3 linked regions of the Magnetospirillum sp. XM-1 genome follow. The protein of the gene in region 2 interacts with the protein of the main gene of each other region in a pairwise test. Links are inferred from orthologs where the notes say so. Each region holds a gene or a part of one and is shown on either strand. Other genes may lie near its edges. The genes, in order: ybgC, secA and secB.

Region 1 (5,770 bases), 2.7 Mb from region 2 along the record:
GGCGGCCAGCGCCGCGAGCGAGCGAATGCGTGACATGGGGATCATCTTCCTGCCGCGAACTTGGGGTTGAAGGCCAACGTGAAATCCTTGAACTGCTCGTACTTGTCCACCGGAATGGGCAGCGGGCTGGCGGCGCGCACGGCGCGGCGCGCGCTGTCGGCGGCGGCCTGGTAATAGGGATTGAGCATCATCATCGGGTCCGCCTTGATCTCGGCGGCGGTGACGGTGCCGTCGGGCAGCACCGAGACCTGGATCATCACCACCAGCTTGTCGGCGTCCTTGGCGCCGGCCGGCACGTTCCAGAACCGCTCGATATGGGCGCGGATACGGTCGCGCTCGGTCATGGAGACCGGCTCGTTGGGATTGTGCGACGCCGAGCCCCTGACCGATTGCGGCGCGGTCTGGGTGGCGGTCTTGTTCTCCGGCACCGAGGGCTTGAGCTTCTCGGTGGACTTCAGGAGCTTGTCCAGTTCGTCCTGGGGCGTCGGCTTCTTCTTGTCCACCGACTTCAGCAGCGAATCCAGCTCGTCCTTGACGTCCTTGGTCTTCTTGGGCGGCTCGGGCTTGGGCGGCGGCGGAGGCGGCGGAGGCGGCTCCGGCTTATGCTCGGGCTTGGGCTCGGGCTTAGGCATGGGGGCCGGCTCCGGCTTGGGCGGAGGAGGCGCGGGCGTGGGCGGCGGCGGCGGCGCCGGGGTAGGCGGCGGCGGCGGCTTGGGCGGTTCGGGCTTGGGCGGCTCGGGCTTCGGCGGTTCCGGCTTGGGCGGCTCGGGCTTCGGCGGTTCCGGCTTGGGCGGCTCGGGCTTCGGCGGTTCCGGCTTGGGCGGCTCGGGCTCGGCCTTCTGGGGCTCGGGCTGGGGCTTGTTGTCCTGGAGCGGCGGCGGGTTGGTCTTGGCGCCGATGGGAACGATGTCGACGACCAGCGGCGCTTCCTCCACGGGCAGCTCGCGCCAGAACTGCGGCAGGCCGAACACCGCCAGCAGGAACAGCGCCAGATGCAGAAGACCGGAGAAGACGTAGCTTTCGCGCCGCATTTCCATGACGGGAGCCTAGCGACCTCCCTTCTTGGCCGGCTTGGCCGGTTCCGACGAGCCCTTGACCTCGGTGACCAGGGCGACCTTGGCGAAGCCGGCGGCGCCCAGCGTGCCCATCACCTCCATCACCCGGCCGTAATCGATGCCCTTGTCGCCGCGCACGAAGATGCGGGTCTCGGGCTTCTGGGCGGTGATGGCCTGGAGACGGGGCGCCAGTTCGTCGATCTGCACCTCGGTTTCCTGAATCCAAATCTTGCCGTGGGCGTCGATGGACACCGACAAAGGCTGGTCGTCGCCCTTCAAGGGGGCCGACGAGGTCTTGGGCAGGTCCACCTGCACGCCCGCGGTGAGCAGGGGCGCGGTGACCATGAAGATCACCAGCAGCACCAGCATGACGTCGACCATGGGGGTGACGTTGATCTCGGCCACCGGCCGGAACTTGCGGGAGTGCCCCTTGCGGCTTCCCAGCGAGGCTCCCATCAGGCCTTCTCCTCGAGCTGGCGCGACAGGATGGCGCCGAATTCACCGGCGAAATTCTCCAGGCGCTTGGAATAGCGGTCGAGATCGGTGGAGATCTTGTTGTAGGCGATCACCGCCGGAATGGCGGCCACCAGGCCGAGAGCGGTGGCGAACAGCGCCTCGGCGATGCCGGGCGCCACCACGGCCAGCGAGGTGTTCTTGGTCGCGGCGATGGACTGGAACGAGTTCATGATGCCCCACACCGTGCCGAACAGGCCGATGAACGGCGCCGTCGAGCCCACCGAGGCCAGGAAGCCCAGACGGCGCTCCAGCAGCTCCATCTCGCGGCCCAAGGTGACGCTCATCACCCGGTCGATGCGCTGGGGCAGGCTGGCCCTGGTCGAATCGCGGTCGGCCAGGCCCTTGGCCGCCGAACGCCGCCATTCGCGCATGGCGGCCACGAAGATGGACGACATGGGATCCAGCGGCCGGGCGCCGATGCGGTCGTACAGCTCCTCCAGCGAGCCGCCCGACCAGAAGGCTTCCTCGAACTGGTCGGCCCGGGTGCTGAGCTGGCGCACCTTCATCAGCTTGTCAAAGATGATGGCCCAGCACCAGAACGAGGCCAGAAGCAGGGCGATCATGACGAACTTGACGATGATGTCGGCGCGCATGAACAGCGCCCACATGGACAAGTCCATCTGCGCCGCCGCTCCGGCCGCCCCTACTGCCTGAGAAGGATCCATGATACCTACCGCCTTTCGCTGATCCGCTTCGCGAACAATTCCCTGACCGGCGCCGGAATGCGGGCCGGTTTGCCGGACAGGGTGATATAGCCCAGGCGCACCCCGATGCGCACCAATTCAGTTCCGTCTTCGGCGCGGATGATCCGCTGCTCCAGTTCAATACTGGCGCCGCCGATGGAAGTCACCTCGGTTTGAACCGAAAGCAGGTCGTCCAGCTTGGCCGGACGTCGGAAATCCATGTTGGCCGAGCGCACCGCGAAGGCGGTTCCCTCACCGTCTTCCAGCATTTTCCGCTGGCTGACGCCCAGTTCGCGCACCAGCTCGGTGCGCGCCCGCTCGGCGAAATTCAGGTAGTTGGAGTGGTAGACGATGCCGCCGGCATCGGTGTCCTCGTAATAGACGCGGATGGGGAAACTATGAACGCTCATTCCCCCTCCTCATCCATGCGGGTCAGAAGATCCAGCTGCACCAAGAGGTCCTTGGGCGGATTGATGCCGATATGCTTGAAGCCCGAAGCCGACAGCATGCGGCCCCTGGGCGTGCGCTGGATCATGCCCTGCTGCAGCAGATAGGGTTCGACCACCTCTTCCAGGGTATCGCGGCTTTCCGAGAGCGCCGCGGCCAGGGTTTCCACACCCACCGGCCCGCCGCCGTAATTCTCGGCGATGCAGCGGAGATAGCGGCGGTCCATGGCGTCCAGGCCGATGCGGTCCACTTCCAGACGGTTCAGCGCCGCGTCGGCGATGGCGGCGTCCACCGGCGACTTGCCGGCCACGGCGGCGAAATCGCGCACCCGGCGCAACAGCCGTCCCGCCACGCGGGGCGTGCCCCTGGACCGGCGCGCCACCTCGGCCGAGCCGTCGGCGGTCAAATCGAAGCCCAGCACGCGGGCGCCGCGCGACACGATGGATTCCAGTTCAGCCGGCTCGTAGAAATTCATGCGGCACGGAATGCCGAAACGCTCGCGCAGCGGCGTGGTCAACAGGCCCGAGCGGGTGGTCGCCCCCACCAGGGTGAAGCGGGGCAGATCGATGCGGACAGAGCGGGCCGCCGGCCCTTCACCGATGATCAGATCCAACTGAAAGTCCTCCATCGCAGGATAGAGAACCTCCTCTATGGCAGGATTAAGGCGATGGATCTCGTCGATGAACAGGACGTCGTTGGGTTCCAGATTGGTCAGCAGCGCCGCCAGGTCGCCAGCCCGCTGGATCACCGGACCGGAGGTGGCGCGAAAGCCCACCCCCAGTTCACGCGCCACGATCTGGGCCAGCGTGGTCTTGCCCAGGCCGGGCGGGCCGTGGAACAGCACGTGGTCGAGCGCGTCGCCACGGCCGCGGGCGGCATGGATGAACACCTTCAGGTTCTCGCACACCTGCCGCTGGCCGACAAAATCGTCGAGCGACAGCGGCCGGAGCGAGGTCTCGGCATCGGCGAGGTTCTGCTCGGGCGAGACCATGCGCGGCGTCATGCCAGCAGCCCCTTGCCCAGGCGCTTCAGCGCGGCGCGGATCAGGGCCGACGAATCGGCGTCATCACCCAGCTCGCGGGCGGTTTCCCCCACCGCCTGGAAGGCTTCCAGGCGCTTGTAGCCCAGGTTGACCAGGGCGGAGACGGCGTCCTCCAGGCGGCCCGAGGCGGCAGGCAGCGGCGCGGCCGAGGCCACGGCGCCGGCGGCGGCATGGAAGCCGCCCAGCGCGATCTTGCCCGCCTTGTCCTTCAGCTCGGTGAGGATACGCACCGCCAGCTTCGGCCCCACGCCGTTGGCCCGGGTCAGTCCGGCCTTGTCCTGCGCCGCGATGATCTGCAGCAACTGCTCGGGCGAGGCCACCGACAGGATGGCCAGCGCCACCTTGGCCCCCACGCCCTGCACCGTGGTCAGCAGGCGGAACCAGTCGCGCTCGCCGGTCTCGAGGAAGCCGAACAGCGAGATGGCGTCTTCACGCACCTGGGTCTCGACGAACAGGGCGGCGGCGGTGCCCACCTCCAGCCGCGCCAGGGTCTTGGCCGAACAGGCGACCAGATAGCCGACGCCGTTGCAATCCACCACCGCCCAGTCGTCACCCAGCGAATCGATCAGGCCCTTCAGCTTGGCGATCATCGCGCGCCCGCCTTTGCCAGTTTCTGCTGCGTGCCGCGATGATGGGCGTGGCAGATGGCCACCGCCAAGGCGTCGGCGGCATCGGGCGTGGCGGCGAGGCAGCCGGGCAGCAGGGTCTTCACCATCATGCCCACCTGCTCCTTGGCGGCGCGGCCCGTCCCCACCACCGATTGCTTGACCAGGGTGGCGGCGTATTCGCCCACCGGCAAGCCGGCCTTGGCGGGCACCAGCAGCACTACACCCCTGGCCTGGCCCAATTTAAGCGTGCTGGCCGGGTTCATGTTGACGAAGGTTTCCTCGACCGCCGCCTCGTCGGGACCGAATTCGGCGATCACCGCCATGATGCCGTCATGGAGCTGAACCAGGCGCTCGGCCAGATCGGCGGAGGCATCGGGACGGATCACCCCGTCCGCCACATGGCGCAGACGGTTATCGACCGCATCGACGATGCCCCAGCCGGTATTGCGCAACCCAGGATCAAGCCCCAGGATTCTCATCAGCCAAGCTTTTCCATGATCTCGTCGGGAATCTCGAAATTGGCCTGGACGCGCTGGACGTCGTCGTTGTCTTCCAGGATGTCCAGAAGCTTCAAGAGCGTACGGGCGGTTTCCTCGTCGGCGACCGGCACGGTGGTCTGCGGCTTCCAGTCCAGGCGGGCGTATTCCGGCGTGCCGAACTTGGCCTCCAGCGCGTCGCGCACCGTGCCCAGATCGTCGGGGGCGCAGGTGATCTCGTGGCCGTCCTCGTCGGATTCCACGTTGTCGGCACCGGCGTCCAGCGCGCCTTCGAACATGGCCTCGGCGCCGGCGGCCGACGCCGGATAGCGGATGGCGCCGACCCGGTCGAACATGAACGACACCGAATTGGTCTCGCCCAGCGCGCCGCCGTTCTTGTTGAAGGCGGTGCGCACCTCGGTTGCGGTGCGGTTGCGGTTGTCGGTCAGTCCCTCGACGATGATGGCCACCGAGCCGGGGCCATAGCCTTCATAGCGCACTTCCTCGTAATTGGTGCCGTCGTCGCCGCCGGCGCCGCGCTTGATGGCGCGCTCCATGGTGTCCTTGGGCATGTTGGCGGCCCGCGCCGCCATGATGGCGGCCCGCAGGCGCGGATTCATGGCCGGGTCCGGCATGCCGGTCTTGGCCGAAACCGTCAACTCGCGGATCAGCTTGGTGAAGACCTTGGCCCGCTTGGCGTCCTGCGCGCCCTTGCGGTGCATGATGTTCTTGAACTGTGAATGCCCGGCCATATTCCGCTACCAATTCCGATGGAAGGAAGATTGACCGGTGCCTATACCACATGTTGTGGCAAAGCAACAGGCATCACGCCGCCGGAATGGCGTGATGCCCGACGCTTCGAGACAAATATGTTCAATGGCTGGCGCGGACCACCAGTTCGGTGATGGCGGCCGGATCGGTGACCGCCGTCGAGCGCCCTATT
Region 2 (6,030 bases):
GCGGCGGCATTGAAGCGCAGCTCGCCGGGAGGAACCAGGTTGGTGGGCTTGGCCTCGCTGGCGTAATAGATGCCCGAGCATCCGCCCAGAGCGGGCATCAGGCAGGCGACCATCGCGGCGATACGGGATGTCTTCATCATGTTTGCTCCCACAGTCGTATGCGGCCGGGCGCTGGTCCGACCCCTTGGGGGCCGGTGCGCCGGCAGCCGGGTCGATCAGAAGTCGAAGAGAATCTCGACGCGACGGGCCCGCCCGTCATGGCCGGGTCCCCATCCGCCGCCGGGCGCGCTTTCCACCGCTGCGGCCGAGCCGCCCAGCCGGCCGATCTCGGCAGCCACCGCCTGGGCCCGTTCGCGGGCAAGACGGGTGTTGGTCGCCGCTGATCCGGTGCTGTCGGTGAAGCCGATGACCCGAACGGACTTGGGCTTCAGATCCTTCTGGGCGGCCACGACCGCCTTCAGGCGCTCGATGTCGTGGGTGCCCAGCCGGCTGGAGCCGGGAGTGAAGAAGACAACATAGGCGTTGTGGCCCCAATTGCCCCAGCCATGGCCGTAGCCGGCACGGTCGCCGTAGGCATAACCGCCGTAGCCGTAGCCGCGGGACCAGGGCGTTCCAGACAAGGCGATTTCGACGCGGCGGTTCTTGGCCTCGCCTTTATTGTCGGGGGTGGCGACGGCAAGGCCGCCCTCGCCCAGGGCTGCTTCGGAAATCATTCCGGGCGGGACGCCTTCCTTGGCCAAGGCGCCGGCGACCGCGTCGGCACGGTGCCGGGCCAGCCGCATATTGGCTTCGGCGGTGCCGACCGTGTCTGTATGGCCGGTCACCGAAACCATGGGAGCATGGAACTGCGCCTGGGCGGCGGCGGCTTCCTTCACCGTCTGCAGGGCCTGGGACGACAGCTTGGCCGACCCCGAGTCGAAGGCGACCGAGAACGAGCGGCGCACCTCGGCGGCCATGGCGTTGGTGGGGGCCGGCTTCTTCAGCATCGGCTCATGGGCCAGGAAGGTGGTGCGGCAGGGGGCGGCGGCATTGCCTTCTGCCTCCTGCTCCAGCCAGCAATCGAAGGCCACCTGGGCCTTGGCGGCGGCGGCGGGAACCCGCTCGGTGGCCCCGGAGGCAAGATACGACACCAGACGGCCGCGGGCCGCGCCCAGTTCCGGCTGGCGTGGGCCGGGAATCGGCCGCAGGGTCAGTTCATCCGGCTGAACCACTTCGCCGGCCGCAACGCGCAAGGCCTTGCGGGCCGTCAGTGAGGCGTCGCGCCATTCCACTTCGGGGACGGCCTGCTGCAGCGTGTAGGCCTTATATTCCTGAAAGAGGGCCTGGGTGAAGGGAGTGCCCGCAGGCGTGGGGGAGGCCAGGACCTTGTAAACGTCGGAGACGTCCGCAGGGGTGGCGCAGGCGGCCAAGGCCGCGGCGGCGCCCAAGCCTGCCCAGCGTGTGATCTTCTTCATGTCTCACTCCTCGTTTCATCGATGGCAGCGACATCATTAAGTTCGGCTGGGCGTGGATCGGCGGAGTTTCTCAAAGTAGTTTCTGACAATTTAGAGCGTCGAACGCTAAATCGGAGACGGGCTGTCACCCTCAGCCTAAAACAAAGAGTCTTTCTGGCGCCTATGGCAACCGCCCGAGGCCGAAAGATACTTCGCCGTGCTTTGCATGACAGCGCATTTCATATTTGAGGTTCGCCGCTCTAGGGCGATCTTGAAAAAGACTGAGTCTAGGCGCCGATGGCAACAGACACCACGGGCAGCCCGTCAAAATTTTGACCGCCTCCCCATCCAGCAGTATTTAGAATATTTTAAGATATTGATTCCGGCTAGCCAAATTTGTCGAGGAGAGGGTATCGCCGGGGCGGCCGCTCCTCGCATGGCCCAGAGAATTGCAGGGGGGCGAACACAAAGGCCCGCCCCTCCCGCGCGGGAGGGGGGCGAGGCGGACTTTCGAATTCAAGGCCCGGTTATGACCACATCAAGGCTGGTTCAGCCCGCCGCCCCGTGGCAGTGCTTGTACTTCTTGCCCGATCCGCAGGGGCAGGGCGCGTTGCGCGGCGTCGAGGACCAAGTGGTGGAATCGTTGGGGTCCACGGCGGTGTTGCGCTGGGCGAAGGCCACCGAGGCGGCCTCGCCGCCCGAGAAGGCGGGATCCTCGCGGCTTTCCCGGGTGCGGGCGGGGCGCTGGGGCGTCAGGGCCTGCTCGGCTTCCTCGTCGTTGGAGAAGCGCAGCTGGACGTGAGCCAGGATCGAGGTGACGCGCTCGCGCAGGTCCAGCAGCATCTGCTCGAACATGTTGAACGCTTCGCGCTTGTACTCGTTCAAGGGGTCGCGCTGGGCGTAGGCGCGCAAGGAGATGCCCTGGCGCAGGTGGTCGAGCTGGAGCAGGTGTTCCTTCCACGCCTGGTCGAGGATCTGCAGCAGCATGCTCTTTTCGACCATGCGCATGGTGTCGGGGCCGTATTCCGCCGCCTTGGCCGCCGCCTTGCGGTCGGCGTGGTCGGTGATGCGGGTGCGGATCTCCTGGTCGGCGATGCCTTCTTCCTTGGCCCAATCGGCGATGGGCAGGTCCAGGTTGAAGACGCGCAGCACTTCCTCGTGCAGCGCCGCCACGTCCCACTGGTCGGCATAGGCGCGCTCGGGGATGCAGCGGGCGACCATCTCGGCGATGACCTCGTGGCGGAAGGCGACGATCTCTTCCGAGACGTCGTCGGCGCTCATCAGGTCCTTGCGCTGTTCGTAGATGACCTTGCGCTGGTCGTTCATCACGTCGTCGAACTTCAGCAGGTTCTTGCGGATGTCGAAGTTGCGGGCCTCGACCTTCTGCTGGGCCTTTTCCAGGGCCTTGTTGATCCAGGGATGGACGATGGCCTCGCCGTCCTTCAGCCCGAGCTTCTGCAGCATGCCGTCCATGCGCTGCGAGCCGAAGATGCGCATCAAATCGTCTTCCAGCGACAGGAAGAACTTCGACGCGCCCGGATCGCCCTGGCGGCCCGAACGGCCGCGCAGCTGGTTGTCGATGCGGCGGGATTCGTGGCGTTCCGAGCCGACCACGTAGAGGCCGCCGGCTTCGCGCACCTTCTGCTTGTTGGCCTCGATCTCGGCCTTCAGGCCCTCGATGCGCTTGGCGCGCTCGGCCGGATCGGTGATCTCGGACAGCTCCATCCTGGTGCGCATGTCCAGATTGCCGCCCAGCTGGATGTCGGTGCCGCGGCCCGCCATGTTGGTGGCGATGGTCACGCCGCCGGGCACGCCGGCCTGGGCGACGATATAGGCTTCCTGCTCGTGGTAGCGGGCGTTCAGCACCTGGTGCGGAATCTTCTTCTTCTTCAGCATGTCCGACAGCAGCTCGGACTTCTCGATGGAGGTGGTGCCCACCAGCACCGGCTGCATGCGGGTGCGGCAATCCTCGATCAGGGTGACGATGGCCTCGTACTTCTCGCGCGCGGTGCGATAGACCTCGTCGTCGTGGTCCTTGCGGCTGACGGACAGATTGGTGGGAATCTCCACCACTTCGAGGTTGTAGATCTCGGCGAACTCGCCGGCCTCGGTCATGGCGGTGCCGGTCATGCCGGCCAGCTTGGGATACAGGCGGAAGTAATTCTGGAAGGTGATCGAGGCCAGGGTCTGGTTCTCGTTCTGGATGGTGACGCCTTCCTTGGCCTCCAGCGCCTGGTGCAGGCCCTCGGAATAGCGGCGGCCTTCCATCATGCGGCCGGTGAACTCGTCGATGATGACGACCTTGTCGTTCTTGACGATGTAGTCCACGTCGCGGGTGAACAGCTTGTGGGCGCGCAGAGCCTGGTTGACGTGATGGACCAGGGAGACGTTACCGATGTCGTACAGCGTGCCCTTCATCAGGTCGGCGGCGCGCAGCATCTCTTCCACGTGTTCGGTGCCGCGGTCGGTGAGCGTCACGGCGCGCACCTTCTCGTCCTTCTCGAAATCCTCGGGCACCAGGGACGGCATCAGCTTGTCGACCAGCCGGTAGAGTTCGGAATTGTCCTCGGTGGGGCCCGAGATGATCAGCGGCGTGCGCGCCTCGTCCACCAGGATCGAGTCGACCTCGTCGACGATGGCGTAGTTGAAGGGCCGCTGGACCATTTCCTCCAGGCGGAACTTCATGTTGTCGCGCAGATAGTCGAAGCCCAGCTCGTTGTTGGTGCCGTAGGTCACGTCGCAGGCATAGGCCTGCTGGCGCTCGAGGTCGTCCAGGCCGTGGGTGATGACGCCGACGGTGAGGCCGAGGAAACGGTAGATCTGGCCCATCCACTCGGAATCGCGGGCAGCCAGGTAATCGTTGACGGTGACCACGTGCACGCCCTTGGCCGAGAGCGCGTTGAGGTAGACCGGAAGCGTGGCCACCAGGGTCTTGCCTTCACCGGTGCGCATCTCGGAGATGCGGCCCTGGTGCAGGACCATGCCGCCCAGCAGCTGGACGTCGAAATGGCGCTGGCCCAGCGTGCGCTTGGCGGCTTCCCTGACCGTGGCGAAGGCTTCGACCAACAGGTCGTCCAACTCGACGCCGTTCTCGAGGCGCTGGCGGAACTCGGCGGTCTTGGCCTTCAGTTCGTCGTCGGAAAGCTTCTCGAAGGCCGGCTCCAAGGCGTTGATCGCCTCGACATGCTTTTTCAGCGGCTTGAGAACTCGGTCGTTGGCGGTTCCGAAGATCCGCCGGGCAAGGGCGCCGAACATGAAGCTTCCCCAAGGTAAGAGAGCAGGCCCGCAGAAGGGGCCAATCGCGACCGGCAAGAGATAGAGGCCGGCCCGCGATCTGTCAATGTTGCGGGCCGGTTTGGAGTCGAAGGAATGCCGGTTTTCAGGCCGCCCGGCGCAACGCGTCGGCCATTTCCTCCAGCAGGGCGAGGACTTGGTGCGACGTGTCGTTCAGCAGGTCCACCTCGGCCATGGCGGCTTCCACCTCGCCCCGGGCATGCAGTTCCAGCGCCCGCTTGCCGTGGGCGTGGACCGCCTGGTGGGGTTCCTTCAGGCGGGCATAGGCGGACAGGCCGGTCAGCCGCTCGTCCTTCAAGGTGTCGTACCACTTGCCCAGGCGGCAGGTGTGGTGGTCGGCCAGCTTGTCGGGTGTAAGCTCGTTGCGGCCCATGATGCGGTCGATGATGGAACGCTTGAAGCGGATATGGTCGTTCTTGGCCACCTGCAGCAGGGATTCGGCGGTGCCCAGCTTGGCGAAATCCTCGGCGCGGCGGTCCAGAACGCCCGCCGCCTCGGTCATGGCCCCCAGCACCTGGGCGATTTCCTCCAGATTGTGCTCGGAGAGATTGGCGATCTCGCCGGTGGCGGCCGAAACCTCGGCCGCCGCGGCGTTCTGCTGGCTGAGAATGCCGGCGATGTCGTGCATGCGCCGGGTCACCCCGTCGATGCGCCCGGCGATGGATTCCAGCCCGCCGGTCACCTGGCCCACGGCGGCCATGCCGTCGTTGGCGGCGCCGCGCGAGCGTTCCATGGACTGGCGGGCGCCGTCCATGTCGCTGACCAGGGCCTCGATGCGCGAGCGGATGTCGATGGTGGCCTTGGCGGTCTGGTTGGCCAGGGTCTTGACCTCGCCCGCAACCACGGCGAAGCCTTTTCCGGCCTCTCCCGCCCTGGCCGCCTCGATGGTGGCGTTCAAGGCCAGCAGGTTGGTCTGGCCGGCGATGTCCTCGATCTGGTTGGTGATGGCGGCGATCTGGTCCGAGGCCCCGGACAGGGCCTCGATCTTGGCGCCCACATCGGACACCGCCTGCAGCAGCCCGTCCATGGCCTGGCGGGCGGTGGCGGTGGCGGCGACGCCCTCCTGGGCGGCGGCTTCGGCGTCCGAGGCCTCGCCGGCGGCGATCTCCGAGGATTGCGAGATGGTGTTGACCGAGGCCACCAGCTGTTCGATGGCGCTGGCGATGGACTGGCTCTGCTCCGAGGCGCGGCGGACCGAACCCGACATGCGGGCCAGCACCACGCCGGCCTCGTTGCTCTGCATGGCGGCCTCGACGATGCCTTCCAACTGCAGCTGCATGCCATCCTTGAGGGATCTCTGCCC
Region 3 (5,653 bases), 650 kb from region 2 along the record:
GCGCCGCCGAGCGCGACTTCCTGGCCCGGCACCGCCGCCATGGCACCCGGCTGGTGGTGCTCGACATCCCCCTGCTGTTCGAGACCCGTGGCGAGAGGCGCTGCGACCTGGTGGCGGTGGTCAGCGCCCCGGCCTTCCTCCAGGCCGCCCGCGTGCTGGCCCGGCCCGGCATGACGCGGGCCCGCCTCGACGCGGTGCTTGCCAAGCAGATGCCCGACGGGCAAAAACGCCGCCGGGCCGACGTGGTGATTCCCACCGGTCTGGGCAAAGGCCCGGCGTGGAAGCGGCTGAAGGCTTTGGTTCAGAGAATGCGGGGCTGCCGCCCCGACCCGCTTGGGGCCTTGGGCCCCAAACCCCATTCATGAATCAAAAGGGGGTCTGGGGCATAAGCCCCAGATGGGTTCGGGCGATAGCCCGATGGTTACTGGCGAAAGGCGAGAATCCATGCGCGAGATCGTGCTCGATACGGAAACCACCGGCTTCGACCCGCTGTCCGGTCACCGGCTGGTGGAAATCGGCTGCGTCGAGCTGTTCAACCACCTGCCCACCGGCAACGTCTTCCATCGCTACTGCAATCCCGAGCGCGACATGCCGGAGGAGGCGTTCAAGGTCCACGGCCTGTCCGCCGAGTTCCTGTCGGACAAGCCGCTGTTCGCCGAGATCGTCGCCGACTTCCTGGAATTCATCGGCGACGCGCCGCTGGTGATCCACAACGCCGAATTCGACATGCGGTTCCTTAATGCCGAGATGGCGCGGCTGGGCTTTCCGCCGCTGCCCATGAGCCGCTCCATCGACACCGTGCTGATGGCGCGCAAGAAGTTCCCCGGCGCCCAGGCCAATCTGGATGCGCTGTGCCGCCGCTTCGAGATCGACAACACGCACCGCACCAAGCACGGCGCGCTGCTGGATTCGGAATTGCTGGCCGAGGTCTATCTGCAGCTGATCGGCGGCCGCCAGCCGGGCCTCGAGCTGGGGGGCGGCAAGGGCAATGGCGGCAATTCCGCCGCCGCCGCGTCGACCGTTCAGGCCAAGCGCGAGTTCCGCGCGCCCCGGCCCCATGCCCCGACCGAGGAGGAAACCGCGGCGCACACGGCGTTCGTGGGCAAGCTCAAGAACGCCGTGTGGCTCAGGGAATAGTCGACCCATAGGCGAGCTGCCGCCCGCACCCGCTTGGGGCCCAGGGCCCCAAACCCCATTCATGAATAAAATGGGGTCCGGGGCATTGGCCCCGGATGGGTCTGGGCGATAGCCCAGTAGGCTTTCTCAGGCCTGACCGGCGGCCTGCTGGGCGTTCATCTCCTCCACGCGGGCGCGGTAGAGCTGGACGAAATCCAGGGGCTGCAGCAGCAGCGGCGGCAGGCCGCCATCACGGGTCATGTCGGCCACGATGTTGCGGGCGAACGGGAACAGCAGACGCGGGCACTCGATCAGCAGCACCGGATGAATCTGGTCTTCCGGCAGGTTGAGGGTGAACACGCCGGCATAGGCCAGTTCCAGGATGAACAGCGCCTTGCCTTCCAGCAGGGCCTCGACCTTGAGGTGCAGCACCACTTCGTAGGCGTTGGCGCCCACATTGGCGACGTTGACGTCCACGTGGATCGGAATCTCGGGGTTCTTGCCCTGCATCTCGATGAACGAGTGGGGGGCGCCGGGGATTTCGAAGGACAGGTCCTTGATGTACTGCATGTTGACCTGCAGCTGGGGCAGATCCTCGGACGGCGTCTGGGCGTCGGTCATGGTGCTCTCCGATGGAAAATCGTTCAAAGGGCTGGCAAGGGGCGTAGCACGGACACCTTTACGGCTCAAGCCGCTTGTGATCCGGGGACGGGGGCGGGCCGGATTCCGGCGGAATGATCTCGTATTCGCCGTCGATGACGGTGGGCCCGGACTGGGGGGCCGGTCCCTGGTTCGCCACCACCACGCGGGACGCCACCGCGCGCAGCAGCAGGACGCGCACCGGCCTGAACATCAGCAGCAGCGCCAGCCCGTCGGAGATGAAGCCGGGCAGCAGCAGCAGGAATCCGGCCAGCGCGATGCACAGCCCGTCGAACACCGCCGGTCCCGGCGGCTCGCCGCGTTCCATGCGGGCGCGGACCTCCAGCGCCATGCCCAGGCCGCCATGCCGCAGCAGGACCGAGCCGGCCAGGATGGCCAGCACGGTCAGCGCCACGGTGGCCAGTCCGCCGATGGAATCGGCCACGTGGATCCAGACCATGATCTCGGCCACCGGCAAGGTCAGCGCGCCGACCAGGAAAGCCCATGCCATGCTTGCTCTTTCTCCCAACCCGCCTTATGTCTTTGACTGGACTTGCACTCTACCCTGGACCGGCCTGATGAACGACGGCTATCACCTTCTCGACATCGTTTTTTTCGCCATGGTCGCCGCCTTCCTGGTGCTGCGCCTGCGCAGCGTGCTGGGCAAGCGCACCGGCGCCGAGCGTCCGCCCGAACAGTGGACGCCGCCGGATTCCGCCGCCGATAACGTGGTGGATCTGCAAAGCGTCCGCCGCTCGGCCTTCGAGCCGCCGGCCGAAACGCCCCTGGGCCAGGGTCTGGCCGCCATCCGCGCCGCCGATCGCGGCTTCGACCTGGACGTGTTCCTAGGCGGGGCCAAGGCGGCGTTCGAGATGATCGTCATCGCCTTCGCCCATGGCGACAAGGCGACGCTGCAGCCGCTGCTGGCCCCCGACGTGTACCGCCATTTCAGCGATGCCATCGAGGCAAGGCGCCAGCATGGCGAGACGCTGCAGACCGAACTGGTGGGCATCCGCTCGGCCGAGCTGGTGGAAGCGGGCATGGACGGCCGCTTCGCCGCGGTGACCATCCGCTTCGTCAGCGAGCAGGTCAACGCGCTGCGCGACGCCAAGGGCGAGGTGGTGGAAGGCAATCCCGAGCGGGTCATCGACGTGGTCGACCTGTGGACCTTCCGCCGCGACACCCGCTCCGCCGATCCCAACTGGGCGCTGGCCGCCACCCATACCCCCGAGCCATGAGGACAAGGGCCGCCGCCCTGCTGCTGGCCGCGTCCCTGGCCGGCTGCGCCACGCCGGAGCCGGCTCCCAGGCCGCCGCTGCCCGGCCCGGATCGCATGGTGCTGCAGCCCATTGCCTTTGACCGGCTGGCCGGCTGGTCCGCCGACGACATCGCCCGCGTGCTGCCCGCCCTGCAGAAGTCGTGCAACCGCATCACCAAGCTGCCGGTGGACAAGTCCATCGGCTTCGAGGGCGTGGGCGGCACCGCCGCCGACTGGTATTCCCCCTGCGCCGCCGCCGCCCGGGTGGCGGCGGGCGACCATGACGGCGCGCGCGCCATGTTCGAGACGTGGTTCACCCCCTGGCAGGTTACCAATGACGGCCGGGCCGACGGCCTGTTCACCGGCTATTTCGAGCCGGAGATCAGGGGCTCGCGCCATCGTAAGGGCGCTTATGTCCACCCCATCCACGGCAAGCCCAATGATCTGGTCGTCACCAAATCCGGGCCGGAAGAGCAGGCGATCGGCCGGATGGAGAACGGGCGGCTGGTGCCCTATCACACCCGCGCCGAGATCGAACGGGGCGCCCTGGCCGGCAAGGCCCCGGTGCTGGCCTGGACCGACGATCCGGTGGATCTGGCCATCATGCATATCCAGGGTTCGGGCCGGGTGCGCCTGGACGACGGCACGGTGATCCGCCTGGGCGTGGCGGGCAGCAACGGCCATAAATTCATCGGCATCGGCAAGGTGCTGAAGGACGAGGGCAAGCTGGGCGCCGACACCTCCATGCCCGCCATCCGCGCCTGGCTGAAAGCCAATCCCGAGGAAGGCCGCGCCCTGCTGGCCCGCAATCCTCGCTATATCTTCTACGGCCCCAATCCTGCCACCGACGGGCCCATGGGCACCGAGGGCGTGGCCCTGACGCCCGAGCGCTCGCTGGCCGTCGACCCCCGCTTCGTACCGCTGGGCGCGCCGGTCTGGCTGGACAGCGTCGATCCGGCGGGCCGGCCGCTGCGGCGCATGATGATGGCCCAGGATACCGGCGCCGCCATCAAGGGCCCGGTGCGCGGCGACGTCTTCTGGGGAGCGGGCGAAACCGCCTTCCAGATCGCCGGCAAGATGAAGAGCCCCGGCCGCCTGGTGGTGTTCCTGCCCAGGGCCCGGTCTCCCCGTCTGGCGCAGGCGGCCGAGAGGTAGGGGTTGCCTTCCGGGTCCCTCTTCTCCATCCTTCGCCCTGACATCATGATCTCACCGTGGAGAGGATCGCGGCGATGAGCCGGTTGCTGGCCGAGTGGCGCGAACGCAAGGGGCGCGAGGAGGAGCTGCTGCACGAGCAGCTGTGCGTCGCCATCCGCGGTGGCCAGGTCCAGGTCTACACCGATCCCCGCCTGCTGGACTTCCAGGGCTCGCCGGTGCATCAGCACTGGGATCACCTGCTGCCGCTGACCATCGAATCCACCCTGGCCCTGGTGATCCTGCTGGCCACCGGCGTCGCCACCGGCATCGTCGCCATGACGCTGTGTGTGCTGGCCCATCTTTACGGCAACAAGTACTACGTGGCGTGGCGCTTGAAGACTCGCGCCCTGGCCTATCTGATGGGCAATTACCAGCAATTCGTCACCCTGTGGCAGCTGGGCGGCATCGCCCTGGTGGTCAAGGGCGTCAACGAGGCGCCCTGCCTGGCGCCCAAGGGCGACTGGCGCAAGTTCATCCGCCGCAATCTCGGCGAGGGCGAGACCCAGACCCAGGCTCCCATGGCCAACGCTCCGGTTCCCGCCGGCCCGCGCATGACCGCGCCGCCCGCCCAGCCGGCGGCGCCGACGCCCGAGCCGGAAGCGGCTTTTGAACCGACTCCCGAACCGGCCCCGGCCATGGTGGTGGAGACCGCCCCCCTGGCCGACGCCATCCAGCCCGCTTCCGCCGTTGCCGTCGAGCCCGACATCGCGCTGGCTCCGCCGAGCCCCAAGCCCGGCGACCGCTGGGCCTCCGTCACCGACGAGGACCCGCCCCGCGACGAGGTCGTGCCCAGATCATGAGCCGGACACGTCTGGTCGAGCCGCGCCAGCCTCGCCGCCGGGCGGTCAGCGCCGACGAGATCCGCGTGTGGAAGGCGGTGGTGGCCGACGCCAAGCCGCTTCCCGGCCGTTCCGTCCCCACCGAGCCGCCGCCCGGCGCCGAGACCGGGCCGGAACCGGTGGCCTCGCCTCCCCCCCCCCCCGGCAAACCGCCGGTCCGGCCCTCGGCCCATCCCCCCGCGCCGCCCCGTCACGGGCATGGCGAGCTGCGCCACGGCAGCTCTCCCGGCCTGGACCGCCGCTCCGCCGAGCGCCTGAAGAAGGGCGAGATGGAGATCGAGGCCGATATCGACCTGCACGGCCTGACCCAGGACGCGGCCCATGCCCAGCTGCTGACTTTCATCCAACGCTGCTGGGTTCAGCAGCGGCGCTGCGTCCTGGTGGTGACCGGCAAGGGATCGCAGGGCCACGGCATCCTGCGCGCCCAGGTGCCGCGCTGGCTGAACCAGAGCCCATTGCGCGAACGCATCCTGGGCTTCTCCTACGCCCAGCCCCGCCACGGCGGCGACGGGGCGCTTTATGTCCTGATCCGCAGGCAACGGGCATGAGACGAAAGACGGACGATGAGGCCGGATTTCGGCTCCGGCGGCCATTGAGGCCGCGGCCA

What was found.
Region 1: the proteins of secA (region 2) and ybgC interact in binary tests that used the Escherichia coli proteins (3 or more experiments, as listed by UniProt). The link is inferred for Magnetospirillum sp. XM-1 from one-to-one orthologs.
Region 3: the proteins of secA (region 2) and secB interact in binary tests that used the Escherichia coli proteins (3 or more experiments, as listed by UniProt). The link is inferred for Magnetospirillum sp. XM-1 from one-to-one orthologs.

Annotation. Positions count from the first base shown.
Region 1 is NZ_LN997848.1:4,107,740-4,113,509, forward strand. Bases 954-3,952 are described here. They hold ybgC (tol-pal system-associated acyl-CoA thioesterase), read right to left. Parts: upstream 2,665-3,952; coding sequence 2,242-2,664; downstream 954-2,241. Other genes in these bases: XM1_RS19010 (TonB C-terminal domain-containing protein), read right to left, coding at 954-1,037; tolR (protein TolR), read right to left, coding at 1,047-1,511; tolQ (protein TolQ), read right to left, coding at 1,511-2,236; ruvB (Holliday junction branch migration DNA helicase RuvB), read right to left, coding at 2,661-3,704; ruvA (Holliday junction branch migration protein RuvA), read right to left, coding at 3,701-3,952. In the rest of the region: Tol-Pal system beta propeller repeat protein TolB, read right to left, coding at 1-45; more of XM1_RS19010, read right to left, coding at 42-953; more of ruvA, read right to left, coding at 3,953-4,333; crossover junction endodeoxyribonuclease RuvC, read right to left, coding at 4,330-4,830; XM1_RS19045 (YebC/PmpR family DNA-binding transcriptional regulator), read right to left, coding at 4,830-5,579; XM1_RS19050 (thioredoxin family protein), read right to left, coding at 5,701-5,770.
Region 2 is NZ_LN997848.1:1,415,419-1,421,448, forward strand. The notes cover bases 1,783-5,041. They hold secA (preprotein translocase subunit SecA), read right to left. Parts: upstream 4,689-5,041; coding sequence 1,983-4,688; downstream 1,783-1,982. Other genes in these bases: XM1_RS06790 (cache domain-containing protein), read right to left, coding at 4,813-5,041. Outside these bases: XM1_RS06775 (hypothetical protein), read right to left, coding at 1-140; XM1_RS06780 (OmpA family protein), read right to left, coding at 216-1,454; more of XM1_RS06790, read right to left, coding at 5,042-6,030. UniProt on the Escherichia coli protein: Required for protein export, interacts with the SecYEG preprotein conducting channel.
Region 3 is NZ_LN997848.1:767,989-773,641, reverse strand. What follows is about bases 1-2,882. They hold secB (protein-export chaperone SecB), read right to left. Parts: upstream 1,738-2,882; coding sequence 1,264-1,737; downstream 1-1,263. Other genes in these bases: XM1_RS03755 (Tim44/TimA family putative adaptor protein), read left to right, coding at 2,334-2,882; XM1_RS03760 (FxsA family protein), read right to left, coding at 1,796-2,266; dnaQ (DNA polymerase III subunit epsilon), read left to right, coding at 445-1,137; coaE (dephospho-CoA kinase), read left to right, coding at 1-365. Also shown: more of XM1_RS03755, read left to right, coding at 2,883-2,993; XM1_RS03750 (murein transglycosylase A), read left to right, coding at 2,990-4,168; XM1_RS03745 (hypothetical protein), read left to right, coding at 4,243-5,007; XM1_RS03740 (Smr/MutS family protein), read left to right, coding at 5,004-5,594. UniProt on the Escherichia coli protein: One of the proteins required for the normal export of some preproteins out of the cell cytoplasm. It is a molecular chaperone that binds to a subset of precursor proteins, maintaining them in a translocation-competent state.